Regions from separate parts of the Streptomyces sp. NPDC048171 genome, predicted to be linked through region 3. Evidence: riboswitches for the same ligand, from Rfam matches in the RefSeq annotation. Region 3 holds a riboswitch; each other region holds the start of a gene.

Region 1 (5,189 bases), on a different contig from region 3:
GGTGGTGAGCAGCAGCAGGTCGAGGACGGCCGTGAGCATCGCCGCGATCGCCACCCCGGACAGGACCAGGCGCGTCGAGGTGATGCGCCCGCCGGTGCGGGCGGTGGCGTACACGATCGCCAGTGCGCCGAGGGCGCCGGCGAACGCGGCGGCGGACAGCGACAGGGGACCGAGGAAGCCGACGCCGAAGACGATGACCGAGACCGCGCCGAGGGAGGCGCCGGAGGAGACGCCGAGCAGGTACGGCTCGGCGAGCGGGTTGCGGACCAGCGCCTGAAGGGCGGTGCCGACCACCGCGAGACCCGCACCGGTCACCGCTCCCAGCAGGACGCGCGGGGCCCGTACGTCGAGGACGATGGTCTCCCGCGCGCGGGACCAGTCGGGGTGGGTGAAGTCGGCGCCCAGGGCGTGCGTCACGATTCCCCAGACCTGGCCGGGCGGCACCTGGACCGAGCCGATGGCCAGTCCGGCCGTCACGGAGGCCACCAGCAGGGCCGCCAGCGCGAGCGACGTCCCCGCCATCGTCGTACGCCCCGCCCGGCGCGACCGGGCGGCCGTCGGGTCCGGTTCGGCTACCGCCTTGGTGGCGGTGCCCGTCACCGGAAGCTCTCGGGGTGCAGTCCGCGGGCGAGGTCCCCGACCGCGTACGCCGACCGGATGCCGACCAGGGTCGCGGTCAGCGGCAGGACGACGAACCGCTTGTTCTTGACGGCGGGGACGTCGGCGAGGGCCGGCTGGGAGAGCAGGAACTTCTTCTTCTGCTCGACGCTGCCGGCTCCGGCGTAGTCGTAGATCGCGATGACCTCGGGCCTGCGCTCGACGACCTGTTCCCAGGAGACGTCGCCGAACACCTCGTCGAGGTCGCCGAAGACGTTCTTGCCGCCGGCCAGCCGGATCAGGTCGGTGCCCAGGCCCTTGCCGCCCGCGGTGAAGGCGCTCTTGTCGCCGCTGTCGTAGACGAAGACCGGCACCTCCGGCTCGCCCTTCACGGCGGCGGACGCCCTGGCGACACGGCTCTGCAGGTCGGCGATCAGCTTGTCGGCCCGGTCGGGGACGCCGAAGACGCTCGCCACCGTACGGATCTCGGCGTAGGTGTCCTTCATCGTCACCCGCTTCTCGCCGCAGTACTCGCGGTTGAGGTAGGTGTCGATGCCCGCGTCGGCGAACGCCTTGCGGGAGCGGCCCTCGTTCTCGGCGAAGGCACTGCCGTAGCCGCCGTAGACGAGGTCGGGCTCGGTGTCCAGGATCTTCTCGAACGACGGTTCCCGCTCGGCGAGTTCGGGTATCGCCTCGTAGTCCTTCCGCAACTCCGGCAGGACGGCCGAGTCGGGGAAGGCGGTGCCGACCATGCGGTCCTTCAGACCGAGCGCGAGCATCAGCTCCGCGGGGTGCTGATGGATGGTGACCACCCGGGACGGCGGCTTGTCGTACGTCGTCCTCACACCGCAGTTGTCGACGGTGACGGGGAATCCCGCGGGGGACGACGCCGATGCGGATCCGTCCTGGCCGGAGTCGTCGGCGCCGCCGGACGAGCCGCACCCGGCGGTCACCAGGGCCGCCGACAGGGCGAGCGCCGCGGCCGTGGCGCGCAGGCTCCGGCGGCGTCGGGCAGGGGAGAACAGGGCTGACACGTAAGCCTCCTGGGGAGTCCGCGCTCCTCGGATCGGGCCCGCGACAGGCCAGTGTCCTGACTCCCGGGCCGACGGCCCCCGGCTGCCCGCCCGGTGGGCGCGGGGGCAGGTCGAGGGCGTGATGCCCGGTCACAGTGGCGGGACCGTGCCGGATTCGCACCGGCTTCCTGTCTCCCGTCGCGGCTATGACCTGGCGATATTACGTTCCTTTGGACCGGGCGCAAAGCGCGGGTGCTCAGCGGGCACGCGGTGCCCGTGCACGGCGAGGGGCCCCGCTGACAGCCGCGGGGCCGGGATGCGAGGATGCCCGGAGCAATTGGGCGACGGCGGCCCGAGGAAGCCGGTGCGAATCCGGCGCGGTCCCGCCACTGTGATCGGCGAGCGAGCCCCCACACGACCACTGCCCGCACGGGTGGGAAGGGGTGGGGCGAGCGACGACCCGAGAGCCAGGAGACTCACGCGGTCGCCTCCTCGACGGACCACCGGGGCGGATCTCCCCGGGGAGAGGGACGATGCCGTATGCCCGCCCACGCCGGCCCGAACGAAGCGACGCCCGGCGCACCTACGGACCCGACGCCCTCACGCGTCGTCGTCTGCCGGGACTGCTGCTGCGGCACCCCGAAGATCATCGGCGTCGACCACGCGGCGCAGACGGCGCGGCTGCGGGCCCGGGTGCCCGTGCGGGTGTCGGACTGCCTCGACGTGTGCGAACAGGCCAACGTGATCGTCGTCCAGCCCTCCGCGGCGGGCCGCGCCGCCGGCGCCCGTCCGGTCTGGCTCGGACTGGTCAACGACCCCGACGCCACCGAGGACATCGCCGACTGGGTCCGCGCCGGCGGTCCCGGCGTCGCACCGCGGCCCGACATCCTCGACCTGTACGCCATCACGCCCCCGCGACGGGGCCCGTCCGCCTGACTCGGCGCTCACGAGGAGATACCGGTGTCCGGAAAGGTTCAGGCGCCGCCCGCCGACGTCACCGCCGCCCTGCACGACGTGGCCGCCCTCGGGGGCTTCTTCGTCCTGCGCGTCGGGGGTGCGGATGCGGGCTGGCATCCGGTCGGCCACTCCTACGCGCGGGGTTTCACCGACCTCGCCGAGGCCGTCGCGCACCGCCACCGCGCGCCCGAAGCGCGGATCGGCGTGTCCATCGCCCACCTGGGTCACGCGGCACGCCTCTGGTCGCCCGCCCTGGCCTGCGCACTCCTGCACGGCATCGTCCTCGACCTGAGCCGGCTGGAGCGGGCCGACGACGGCCCGGCCCTGCGCATGCCCCACCCCGCCGGCCTGCGCGGCGGGACGGCACGGCCGTCTCCCGCCCTCGCGCTGTACCGGCAGGTGACGGCCCACCTGGAAGCGCTGGCCGAAGGGCTCCGCGTCAAGGTCGCCCCACGACTGCTGGACGGCAACGCCGCCTCGGCGCTCGTCGAGGCGGCCCGCGCCCTGCTGGCGGCGCACCCCGCACTCCGCGAGCCGCTCACCGGCCTCACCACCGAGCTGCTGAACACCGGACGGCTCGTGGGCACCGGAGAGATCACCGGACCGGATCTCACGTTCCGGCGCCGCAGTTGCTGTCTCTACTACCGCGCGCCGAACGGCTCGAAGTGCGGCGACTGCTGCCTGGCGGACTGAGGGGGGCGGTCAGAGGCCGTCCGGGTCAAGGGCGTTCAGGGACTGCTCGGTCCAGATGACCTTGCCCTGCGCGTGGTACCGGGTGCCCCAGCGCCGGGCGCACTGGGCGACGAGGAACAGGCCGCGGCCTCCCTCGTCGGTGGTGGCTGCCATGCGCAGGTGGGGTGCCGTGCTGCTGCCGTCGGAGACCTCGCAGATCAGACTGCGGTCGAGCAGCAGCCGGACGCGCACCGGTTCGGCAGCGTGCCGGATGGCGTTGGTGACCAGCTCGCTGAGGATCAGCTCGGTGGTGAACGCCGTCTCCTCGAGCCCCCACTCGGTGAGCCGGCGCGTTGCGTCGGCCCGGACGCCGGCGACGGCCGCGGGGTCGCGCGGCACGTGCCACTCGGCGACCCGGTCGGCGGGGAAGGCCCGGGTCCGGGCCACCAGGAGGACGATGTCGTCGTCGGGCCGGTCGGGGAGCAGCGCGTCCAGCAGCACGGCACAGGTCTCGTCCGGCGTCCGGTCCGCGCTGGTGAGCCGCCTGCGGAGCAGCTCGAGGCCCGCCTCGATGTCCCGGCCCCGGCCCGTCACCAGTCCGTTGGTGAACAGGACGAGCCGGCTGCCCTCGGGAAGCCGGAACTCGGCCGGGGTGAAGGGCAGGCCGCCGAGGCCCAGCGGAGGGCCGGGTGGCAGCTCGGGGAAGTCCACGCCGCCGTCCGGGCGGACGACGGCCGGCGGCGGGTGCCCGGCGCGGGCCATGGTGCAGTCACCCGAGACCGGGTCGTACACGGCGTAGAGACAGGTCGCACCGACGATGTCCGAACCGCTGCTCGTCTCGGTGCGGTCCCGGTCGAGGCCGGTCACCAGTTCGTCGAGGTGGCCGAGGAGTTCGTCGGGAGCCATGTCGAGACCGGCGAAGTTCTGCACGGCGGTCCGCAGCCGTCCCATGGTGGCCGCGGCGTGCAGACCGTGACCGGCCACGTCGCCCACCACGAGGGCGACCCGAGCGCCTGACAGCGGGATCACGTCGAACCAGTCGCCGCCCACGCCCGCCTGCGCCGGCAGATAGCGGTAGGCGACGTCGAGGGCGTTCTGCACCGGCAGTCCGTGCGGCAGCAGGCTGCGCTGCAGAGCCACCGCGACGGTGTGCTCGCGGTGGTAGCGCCTCGCGTTGTCGATGGCGACCGCGGCCCGCGACGCCAGTTCCTCGGTGATGGACAGGTCCTCCCGGGTGAACGGTTCGGAGCCCGCACCGCGCCAGAAGTTGGCCACGCCGAGCGCGATGCCCCGGGCGCGCAGGGGAACGGAGACCAGGGAGTGGATGCCGTAGGCCAGGACCCTGGGCGCGCGGTCGGGATCCTGCAGCTGCCAGCCGGCCTCCGCGCTCAGGTCCGCGACGAGCACGGCGTGTCCGGAGGCGAGGCCCGTCGTCGCGGGAGTACCGGGGCGAATGGTCATCGCCTCGCCGACCGGGATCAGCGGTGCGTCGTCGCGGACGCCATGCAGGACCACGCGGTGCATGATCAGGTCGCCCGGGGCGGCCTCCTCGCCTCGCGTCACCGCTTCCAGCAGTTCGACGGTGACGAAGTCGGCGCACCGGGGCGTCGACGCCTCCGCCAGTTCCTCGGCGGTGCGCACCACGTCGAGTGTGGTGCCGATCCGGGCACTCGCGTCGTAGAGGAGTTCCAGTCGCTTGTGGGCGCGCTCCGCCCTGCTCCGCTCCCGGTGCAGCTCGGTCGTGTCCCGCAGCGTGGCCACGGATCCGGACGCCGCGCCGTTTCGGTCCAACCGGCGCAGGCTGACCGCCAGGAGCCGGTCACCGGCCGTGTGCATCTCGTCCGTGCGGGTGTCGCCCGAGGTGAGCAGTTCGACGATCCCCGGGTCCAGTCCGAGCCGGTCGAGGGGGAGTCCCTCGCACGTCTCGGGCAGGTCGAGGAGGCGCCGGGC
Region 2 (5,189 bases), on a different contig from region 3:
TCTTCGGGACCGACGGACAAGTACCGGTCCGGTTCGACCACAAGGTGGCGCCCGCCTACAGCTGGCCGGTGGATCGCCTCGCCGAACTGCTGGGCGATGCTGGGCTCGATCCCTTCGCCCGGCTGCTCCACGATCCATCCTCTGATCGGGGCTTCCTCGACACCCATCTACTGGCCCGCCGTTCGTAGCCACTGCCCAGTCCCCCCAGCCGATCGGCGCACTCCGGATTGCCAGCTCAGCCGAATCTCGCTGATCAGACCGGAATTGTCAGACACCCCCTAGTGCACCCGGGCACCGCTACTTACTGGGTTGGGCCGGGCAAACCATCGGCAAGTCGCTCCCAAGGGCGGGTTCGCGAACGCGGCTCGGGCAAACCTCCATGGAGCTCCTGCGAGATGACCTGCCGGACCACGGCATGCGACGTGAAGCAGATCTCCAGCTTGCTTGCGCCTTATCTTCGTACAGGGTTTTCCCTCCTGACTACCTGACCACCCCTCACGATCCGCAGGGGGCGGGCACCCAGCCAGTACCGCCTTTCCGCGCGCAGGTCGAGTCAGTAGTCAGTCACCTGTAGCCTGGGCAACTGCCGCACCGCAGCGTGCCGTTGATGGTGCTTAAATCATCACCACAGACACCGCAAACGACTGCCCCTTCAATGGCCGCCCGTGACTGTGCACCAATACGGTCGCCCTGAAAACCGATGACCTCGTGTACCGCGGAAAGCCCCTCAATGGGGCCGTCGTAGGACCACTCCGCCCGTCGCATCCCATCGGGGTGCTCTTCGATGATTTGCCGAGCGGTAATGTGCTGCCCTCGCGCCTCGACGTCGACACCCTTGATCGATATGGTCGCCCGCTTGACCCCGGGCTTGAATAGGTGTCGGATCAGCAGAGCGAAGACAATGCACAACGTGGCCACGATGGCAACAATGGCCACATAGTTGCCCACGAGCACCAGTAGAAAGCCCTTGACCGATTCAACGTTGCCCCCGTCCAGAATCACGTCACGACTGGTACCGAAATCTACGCCTGCCAGCGTGTAAACGGCTAGAGCGGGCAAAGCGATTCCGACCTGAACGTGTATTCGGGGGCCCACATCCACCCATCTCGACACCTCGGTTGAGCGACGGCACAAGCTGCTCGTCATGCAGCCGCCACACCTGCCTCGGTTGAGGGACATCCCGTAAACGATCTCCGACATCGGCGGTGTGCTACCCCATGACCGCGCGGGCCGCGTCCAGAAATGCCAGCCGGTTGTCCTCCAAGTAGTCACGCACGCTTTCACCGTCGGGCAGGCCCTCCCACACCGTCCGGTTGAGGTCGAGGAAGTGCGCGCGTGCCGCGTCGTGCACGGGTAGGGGGAACTGGATGCGGATGAGACGCTCCGTGACCCAGAGCCTGTTCATGACGTCCTGGGTCGCGAGGAACCAGTCGTCGGTGTCCGCCCACTCGGAGGGCCTGCTGAAGGCGAAGCGTTCGGCTTCGGCCCCCACCTCGATGAACCGCTCCAGCAGTGCCAGCCGTTCCCCGCGCCGGGCCTCCGACAGGGCGGTCCTCTGCCGTTGCTGTTCAGCGCGTTCCGCCGAGAGTTGGGTTCTGTGCTGGACGAGGTAGGACAGCGAGCCGCCGAGGGCGACGCCGCCGAGCGATATGAGTGAAACCCAGACCTGACCTGACATGGCGGTCATCGTGCCATGCGGTCGCCCCCTGGGACGATCTTGCTGCGGTTTGTGTGATCACGGTGCCCCAGCCGCCCTGGACAGCCACGTTCACCGGGCTGAGCTCACGTCAGTTCGGCAAGCTGATCACCGCTGTGGGGCGAAGGCGGGGATCCCGTACGAAGGGCCGGCCGAGGAGCAGGAGCCTGCCGCTGGAGGAACGGATTCTGCTGGTTGTCGCGTACTGGCGCACAAACCTCACCCCGTGCAGGAACTCCCGGGCACGGGCCACCACGGCGGCGGTGTGCATGTGTCGTGGGGCAACGGGTCTGGCTGTTGGGGCAGCGCTCCCCGGAGTCGTTATCCGGCCACAGCCGCCACCACAGCCGCACAGGGGGACACTTTTCGTCCCGCCCTCCACATTCAAGACAACCGTCGAAGCCGCACTGTCGCAGGCGTAGGAGCGCCCCTACGCTGATGAACGCAGTCGGTTCGCGCCTCCCGCCCGTTCGGGCGCCCGGTGGCGCGACGCAAGAGGGAACCCGGTGCGAATCCGGGGCTGTCCCGCAGCGGTGAGTGGGAACGGAAGCCGTCGATGTCACTGGGCCCGTCAGGGCCGGGGAAGAGACGGCCGGTAGGTGTCCGCCCTTCCGGTGGACGTGCCCGCGAGTCCGAAGACCTGCCACTGCGCCCGCGTCCCGCGCGGGCTGTGCACGTGACCTCGTGGACTGGGTCGGCGGTATGGGCGGTCGTACGTCGTGCGTCGTACGGGTGGCCGCGCCTCCTTCCCCGTCGGCGTTCAAGGCCCGGTGCGGAGGAGGATGGTGTGCGGGACCCAGCCGGTTCGCGTCTGCCGTACCGACCCCGGGAGCCGGACGTGGACGGCGGCACGGTGTCCGGTGTCTGCCAGGGCACTCTGGGTGAGCTGTACCAAGGGCCGTCGCGAGTCGGCGCCGATCCCGGGATCGCGGTGGTGTCCTTTCCCGTGGACCGCCACTCGTGGGTCTATTTCACTCCGCGGACGGCGGCCGGTCCCCCGCCGCACGCACCGCCGCTCGGGAAGAAGTCGGCGGAAGCGGCCCGGCTCTTCCTGGACCACTACGGCCTCACTCTGCCCCCCGGTGACTGGCACACCCACTCCGAACTGCCGGTGGGCGTGGGTATGGCCAGTTCGACGGCGGACATCGTGGCGACCCTGCGCTGCCTGTTCCGCGTCTTCTCCCTGCCGTACGACACGGAGGTGATCCGCGGCGTCCTGGCGCGGATCGAGCGCTCCGACAGCGTCTTCCTCGACGAGTTCGCCCTGTACCTCAGCGGCCGGCACCGGGTGGTGCGGCGGCTGGGACCCGATGTCGGCTTCCACACCGCCTACGTCACGGAACCCGGCACGGTGGACACCGCCGCCGTCACTCCTCTGCTACTGGACCACTACCGGCGCCGCGGCGAGGAGTACCAGCGGTGTCTGACCGATCTGGTGAAGGGCTTCGACTCGGGTGACCCGGCCGCCGTCGCCCGTGCCGCGACGGTCAGCGCCGCGTTGTCCCAGGAGGTGCTGCCCAAGGCCACCTTCGGCAGCCTGCAAGCCCATCGTGAGCGGTTCGGCGCCGACGGCGTCTTCGTCGCCCACACCGGCTGCCTGGCCGGCTATCTCTTCGCCTCGCGCCCAGGCGCCCAGGTCAAGTCCGACCTCTCCGCGTTCTTCCGCTCGATCGGCCACCAGTGCACCTTCGCCCAAGGAGGCTACGGGTGATCCACCCCCACATCGCCGACGCCCTGAAAGCCCCGGACCTAGTACGGCTCAGCGACGGGCTGGTCCTGCTGCGGTTCGAGTCGATGAAGATCTACTCGGCTCTGGCCGCCGTCCGCCATCTGCTGGAGCGGGGCACCGTCCGCCCGGGGCAGACCCTGATCGACAGCTCCAGCGGCATCTACGCCTACGCCCTCGCCCTGGCCTGCCACCGGTACGGCATGCGGTGCCACATCGTCGCGTCCACCACCGTCGACGCCACCACCCTCGCCCAACTGGAGGTCCTCGGCAGCACCGTGGAACAGGTCAGACCGTCGCGGAACCTCAAGCTCGACCAGGAACTGAGGGTGCGACGGGTGCGCGAGATCCTCGCCGAGCGTCCAGGTCACCACTGGATGCGTCAGTACCACGACGACGTCCACTACCTCGGCTACCAGGAGGTCGCCGACCGGATCGCGGCGGAGTTCCCGGACACGCCGCTGACCGTGGTCGGCGGTGTGGGCTCCGGAGCCTCGACCGGCGGCATCGTCGAGCGCCTGCGCGGCTCGAACCCCTCGGTGCGTCTGGTCGGTGTCCAGCCCTTCGGGAGCGTCACCTTCGGCAGCCAGGACCATCACGATCCCGAGGCGATCATCGCCGGCATCGGCTCGTCCATCGCCTTCGACAACGTCCGGCACCATCTCTACGACACCGTGCACTGGCTGGACTTCACCCACGCCATGTCCGGTGCCGTCGCCCTGCTGCGCGAGCACGCGGTGTTCGCCGGGCTGTCCACCGGTGCCGGCTACCTCACGGCGACGTACGAGAGCCGCCGTCATCCCGACCGGCTGCACCTGGTGATCGGGGCCGACACCGGACACCGGTACGTGGAGCGCGTCTTCGCCAGGCACTCCGAGGCTCTGGAACCGGCTGCGCTGAAACCCGTCGAGGTCCGCAGTCCGGAGGAGATGGCCATGCCCTGGTCGAGGATGACGTGGCAGCGCACCGGCTGCCCGGCCGACCGGAAGGAGCGTGCCGCATGACCGTGGCCTGCCTGGAGTCACTGACCTTCGGCCTCGGCCATCTGGTCCGCGCCGCCGACCGGCTCGGTGAGCGCCTGGTGCTCCTCACCCGGGATCCCGCCTACTACGCCTACGAACTGGACCGGCTGCCCGCCGGCGCCCTCGAAGTCGTCGTGACCGACACCTTCGACGTGGAGCGGGTCGCCGCTCTGCTCCACCGCACCCCTCGGCTGGGCGGTCTGATCAGTTCGACCGACACCTGGACCCTGAGCGGCGCCGCTCTCGCCGAACGCCTCGCTCTGCCCGGTCTCGACCCCGCCGTACTGCGGCTGACCCGGGACAAGGCCGCCGTACGCAACAGGCTGCACGATGCGGGTCTCACCCGGGCGAGGGCCGTCGAGAGCGCCGACCCGGACCGCGAGGCTCGCGGGCTGCTGCTCAAGGAGGCGGGGCTGCCGCTCGTCCTCAAGGACACCGCGGGCACCGGGAGCCAGAACGTGTGGCTGGTGCGCGACGAGGGCGAACTCGACGCGGCGCTGGCGCAGGCGTCCGGGCGGGAGCTGAAGGGACGCCTGTTCGCGGAGCCCTATTTCAGCGGCCCCGTGTACAGCGCCGAGACGCTCACCTGGGCGGGCCGGACCCGGCTGCTGGGGGTGTCCAGCCGGCTGATGTCGCCGGAGCCGCACTTCCGGGAGGAGATCACCGCCTTCCCGGTCGCCTTTCCCGCGCCGCAGGCGGCGTCTCTGGAGCGTTGGCTCGACCGGGTCCTCGAAGCCATCGGCTA
Region 3 (4,320 bases):
CCAACCCGTTTCCATGCGGTCGGCGACTGCGTGCGCGGGGCGCTGTCCTCCGGAAAAGGGCAGTGGGGTCCGCGCCGCGATCTCGTGCAGCAACGGGGCGCTGCTCGGCGCGGTGACGGTCGCGATGGTGCTCTGACGTGCTCGGCCGACGGCACCGGCCGGCGGCCGGTGCCGTACCGGGCGTCAGCCGATGACGGCCTCCCAGGTGTCGACCGCGAAGTGGACGGTCATGCCGTTGCGGCCGTAGAGGCGCGGTGCGCCGGTGGCGTTGGCCGTGTCGACCCCGAGGCCCACCGTGTCCCGGCCCCGCGCGGCGAAGTGCGCGAAGGCGTGCCGCAGGAGGAATCCGCCCAGGCCCCTCCCCCGTGCCTCGCCCAGCACGCCGAGGGCGCGGATCCAGCCCATGGCCTCGCGGTCGTCCCGGGCCAGCAGGAAACCGGCGTCCCCCAGGTCGTCGGTGGCGGCGATCCACACCAGGGACCAGTCGAGCCCCTCGGCGTCGATGTCGCTGAGCCAGAGCCGGTAGGGGCGCGGCTGGAAGTCGAAGTGCCCGGCGAACGCCTGCTGGTACAGCTCGTGCACCCGGACCCGGTCCGCCTCCGTCGCGCAGGCGCGCACGCTCACCCCGGCCGGGGCACGCGGCGGCAGGTCGGCCGCGGGGTCCACCGCCCGGCGCAGGACGTGGTGGGACCGGACGACCCGCCAGCCCCGCTCCGCGAGGAGCGCGGTGTCGGTCGTGGGCCGGGCGTTGAGATGCAGGTGGACGACGGCCCGAGCGGCCCCGTTGGCCCGTGCCTTGGCAGGGGCGCGGTCCTCCATGGCGGCCAGCAGCCGCAGGCCGGTGTCCTGGTGGCCGGGGAGCACGTAGTGGTCGATGTCCACGCGCTCGCCGCCGGACTCGTCCCACAACAGCCCGTACGCCACCAGCAGGCCGCCGTCGAAGGCGAGCCACGAGTCCCGGCTCAGATCCGTCTCGGGATGCTTCAGGTCGGCCTCGACGGTGTGCTGGTCGGTCTCGGGGCGGCCGATCTCGATCCGGTCGATCTCGTTGAGGAGCTGGGTGATGGCGGGCGCGTCGGCAAGGGTGGCCGGCCGCAGTTCGGCGGTGGACATGAGAGCAGAATCGAGGGCGCCGGCGGGCGCCCGCAACGGAATTTCCGCCCTGCACGCCGCTGAGGACCGTCCGGACGCGGATGGGGCGCGACGGGTGGACGTAGGTCCGCGAACCGCGGGCATACGGGTGTCCTGAGGGCCTTCTCCGTCGCCGACCCACGGGAGTCTCCTGTGACACCGAGCCTGCGCACCGCACGCGGGTGCCGTGCCGCCGCCGTTCTCCTGCTCGCCGCCGCCTGGTACGGGGGCAGCCACCACCCCTGGCTCGCCCTGCCCGGGCTCTACGCCGCGGGGGTCATGGCCTGGTGCGCGGCCCGGGAGGGGGCCGAGCACCGGCGCAGGACCGTTCTGGCACGCCGGGCCGAACTCCTGGCCCGTCCGCCTCATCGGCAGCCGGTCGGTCTCGCCCCGTGCTGCGCCTTCTGGCGGCACTCCGACGGCGCCGTGCACGGCCCGGAGTGCACCCGCCCCGCCGCAGCCCGCGTCCCCGTGAGCGCCGACTGCTGCGAGGTGTGGTGGACCTCGCTGGGCTCGGCCCACGACACGGCCTGCCCGCGGCACGCCGTCGCGCCCGAGCGGGACCGCAGCGACTGGGCCCAGCAGTAGTCCGCCGGCGGTGTGTCCCGTCGCACCGTCCGCATGCCGGACGCGTCCGGCCGATTCCGGGGTGGTCCCCGGTAGGGTGAACGGTGCAGCTGGTTCGCCCCGTCCGCCAGGCGGGGTGTCGTAAGAGGGAACCCGGTGGGAATCCGGGACTGCCCCGCAGCGGTGAGCGGGAACGACCGCCGTCATACGCACTGGGTCCGACGTACCGGGCCCGGGAAGCGACGGCCAGTAGGTGTCCTCCGGACGGAGGGCGTGCCCGCGAGTCCGAAGACCTGCCAACTGCCCGCGTGCGGACCGTTCCGCGCGCGGACATCCCGGTGACCTCGAGGGCGGGTCGGCGTGCACCAGACGGAACGGCCGTGCCTTTGCCGCGCGGGGTCGTCACCGTCCGGCTGTCAGCCACACCTTCGCGCTCTCGTCCCGTCCCCGGGATCTCAGGGACTCATCTCGCGAAGGAGATCTCCGTGACAGCGAAGTCCGCAGCCGCGGCAGCACGGGCCACCGTGTACGGCTACCCCCGCCAGGGTCAGAACCGTGAACTGAAGAAGGCCGTCGAGGGCTACTGGAAGGGCCGCGTCACCGCCGACGCCCTCCACGCCACCGCCGCCGAACTCCGGCGCGACAACCGGCGGCAGCTCACCGACGCCGGCATCCACGAGGTGCCCACCGGTGATTTCTCGTACTACGACCACGTCCTCGACACCACCGTCATGGTCGGCGCGATTCCGGAACGGCACCGCGCCGCCGTCGTCGCCGACGCGACGGACGGCTACTTCGCGATGGCCCGCGGCACCCAGGACGTGGCGCCGCTGGAGATGACCAAGTGGTTCGACACGAACTACCACTACCTCGTCCCCGAACTCGGTCCCGGCACCGTCTTCACGGCCGACTCCACCAAGCAGGTCGCCGAGCTGAAGGAAGCCCTCGCCGAGGGCCTCACCGCCCGTCCGGTCCTGGTCGGCCCCGTCACGTACCTGCTGCTCGCCAAGCCCGCTCCCGGCGTGCCCGCGGACTTCGAGCCGCTCACGCTCCTGGACCGGCTGCTTCCCGTGTACGCCGAGGTCCTCGCCGACCTGCGTGCGGCCGGCGCCGAATGGGTCCAGCTCGACGAACCCGCCCTGGTCCAGGACCGCACCCCGGCCGAGCTGAATGCCGCGGAGCGCGCCTTCCGTGATCTCGGCGCCCTGTCCGACCGTCCGAAGCTGCTGGTCGCCTCGTACTTCGACCGGCTCGGCGACGCCCTGCCGATGCTGGCCAAGGCACCGGTGGACGGGCTGGCGCTGGACTTCACCGAGGCCGCCGCCGCCAACCTCGACGCGCTCGCCGCCGTCGGTGGACTGCCCGGCAAGCGCCTGGTCGCCGGTGTGGTCAACGGCCGCAACATCTGGATCAACGATCTGCAGAAGTCCCTGACCACACTCGGCACCCTGCTCGGGCTCGCCGACCGTGTAGACGTCTCCGCCTCCTGCTCCCTGCTGCACGTCCCGCTGGACGCGGCCCTCGAGCGGGACATCGACCCGCAGATCCTGCGCTGGCTCGCGTTCGCCCGGCAGAAGACCTCCGAGATCGCCACGCTCGCCAAGGGCCTCGCCCAGGGCACCGACGGCATCACCGGCGAACTCGCCGCCAACCGCGCCGACCTCGCCTCCCGGGCCACCTCACCCATCACCCGCGACCCTGCCGTCCGCTCCCGTGCGGAGGCCGTGACCAGCGCCGACACCCGCCGTTCCCAGCCGTACGCCGAACGGGCCGCGGCCCAGCGCGCCCACCTCCGGCTGCCCCTGCTGCCGACCACCACCATCGGCTCGTTCCCGCAGACCACCGAGCTGCGCACCGCACGCGCCGACCTGCGCGCCGGGCGCCTGGACGAGGCCGGTTACGAGGAGCGCATCAGGTCGGAGATCCAGGAGGTCATCTCCTTCCAGGAGAAGACCGGAATCGACGTCCTGGTGCACGGCGAGCCCGAGCGCAACGACATGGTCCAGTACTTCGCCGAGCAGCTGACCGGCTACCTCGCCACCCAGCACGGCTGGGTCCAGTCGTACGGCACCCGCTACGTCCGTCCGCCGGTCCTGGCCGGTGACATCTCCCGCCCGCAGCCGATGACGGTGCGCTGGACGAACTACGCCCAGTCCCTGAGCGACCGCCCGGTCAAGGGCATGCTCACCGGGCCGGTCACCATGCTCGCCTGGTCCTTCGTCCGCGACGACCAGCCCCTCGGCGACACCGCCCGGCAGGTCGCCCTCGCCCTGCGCGACGAGGTGAACGACCTGCAGGCCGCCGGCACCTCGGTCATCCAGGTGGACGAGCCCGCACTGCGCGAGACGCTGCCCCTGAGGGCCGCCGACCACGCCACCTATCTGGCGTGGGCGACCGAGGCGTTCCGGCTCAGCACGAGCGGGGTGCGTCCGGACACCCAGATCCACACCCACATGTGCTACGCGGAGTTCGGCGACATCGTCCAGGCCATCGACGACCTCGACGCCGACGTCATCAGTCTGGAGGCAGCCCGCAGCCACATGCAGGTCGCCCGGGAACTGGCCGCCCACGGCTACCCTCGCGAGGCCGGACCGGGCGTCTACGACATCCACTCCCCGCGTG

Evidence for each region. Region 3 has a riboswitch for cobalamin ahead of metE (5-methyltetrahydropteroyltriglutamate--homocysteine S-methyltransferase). Riboswitches for the same ligand answer to the same signal wherever they lie in the genome.
Region 1: linked by a shared signal. The riboswitch ahead of ACGF3J_RS30975 ((2Fe-2S) ferredoxin domain-containing protein) and the one ahead of metE (5-methyltetrahydropteroyltriglutamate--homocysteine S-methyltransferase) in region 3 are both predicted to bind cobalamin.
Region 2: linked by a shared signal. The riboswitch ahead of ACGF3J_RS32065 (hypothetical protein) and the one ahead of metE (5-methyltetrahydropteroyltriglutamate--homocysteine S-methyltransferase) in region 3 are both predicted to bind cobalamin.

The regions. Positions count from the first base shown of each region.
Region 1 is NZ_JBIDAU010000012.1:135,460-140,648, forward strand. Features, by position in the region: gene ACGF3J_RS30965 (iron ABC transporter permease) at 1-600, opposite strand, end outside; gene ACGF3J_RS30970 (ABC transporter substrate-binding protein) at 597-1,622, opposite strand; cobalamin riboswitch at 1,660-1,840, opposite strand; cobalamin riboswitch at 1,965-2,088, shown strand; gene ACGF3J_RS30975 ((2Fe-2S) ferredoxin domain-containing protein) at 2,151-2,546, shown strand; gene ACGF3J_RS30980 ((2Fe-2S)-binding protein) at 2,571-3,260, shown strand; gene ACGF3J_RS30985 (SpoIIE family protein phosphatase) at 3,270-5,189, opposite strand, start outside.
Region 2 is NZ_JBIDAU010000013.1:38,685-43,873, reverse strand. Features, by position in the region: gene ACGF3J_RS32085 (class I SAM-dependent methyltransferase) at 1-188, shown strand, start outside; gene ACGF3J_RS32080 (hypothetical protein) at 565-1,002, opposite strand; gene ACGF3J_RS32075 (hypothetical protein) at 1,211-1,687, opposite strand; partial or broken gene ACGF3J_RS32070 (IS5/IS1182 family transposase) at 1,732-1,920, shown strand; cobalamin riboswitch at 2,177-2,341, shown strand; gene ACGF3J_RS32065 (hypothetical protein) at 2,484-3,407, shown strand; gene ACGF3J_RS32060 (cysteine synthase family protein) at 3,404-4,426, shown strand; gene ACGF3J_RS32055 (ATP-grasp domain-containing protein) at 4,423-5,189, shown strand, end outside.
Region 3 is NZ_JBIDAU010000007.1:74,767-79,086, forward strand. Features, by position in the region: gene ACGF3J_RS20375 (GNAT family N-acetyltransferase) at 184-1,113, opposite strand; gene ACGF3J_RS20380 (hypothetical protein) at 1,285-1,719, shown strand; cobalamin riboswitch at 1,793-2,014, shown strand; gene metE (5-methyltetrahydropteroyltriglutamate--homocysteine S-methyltransferase) at 2,184-4,320, shown strand, end outside.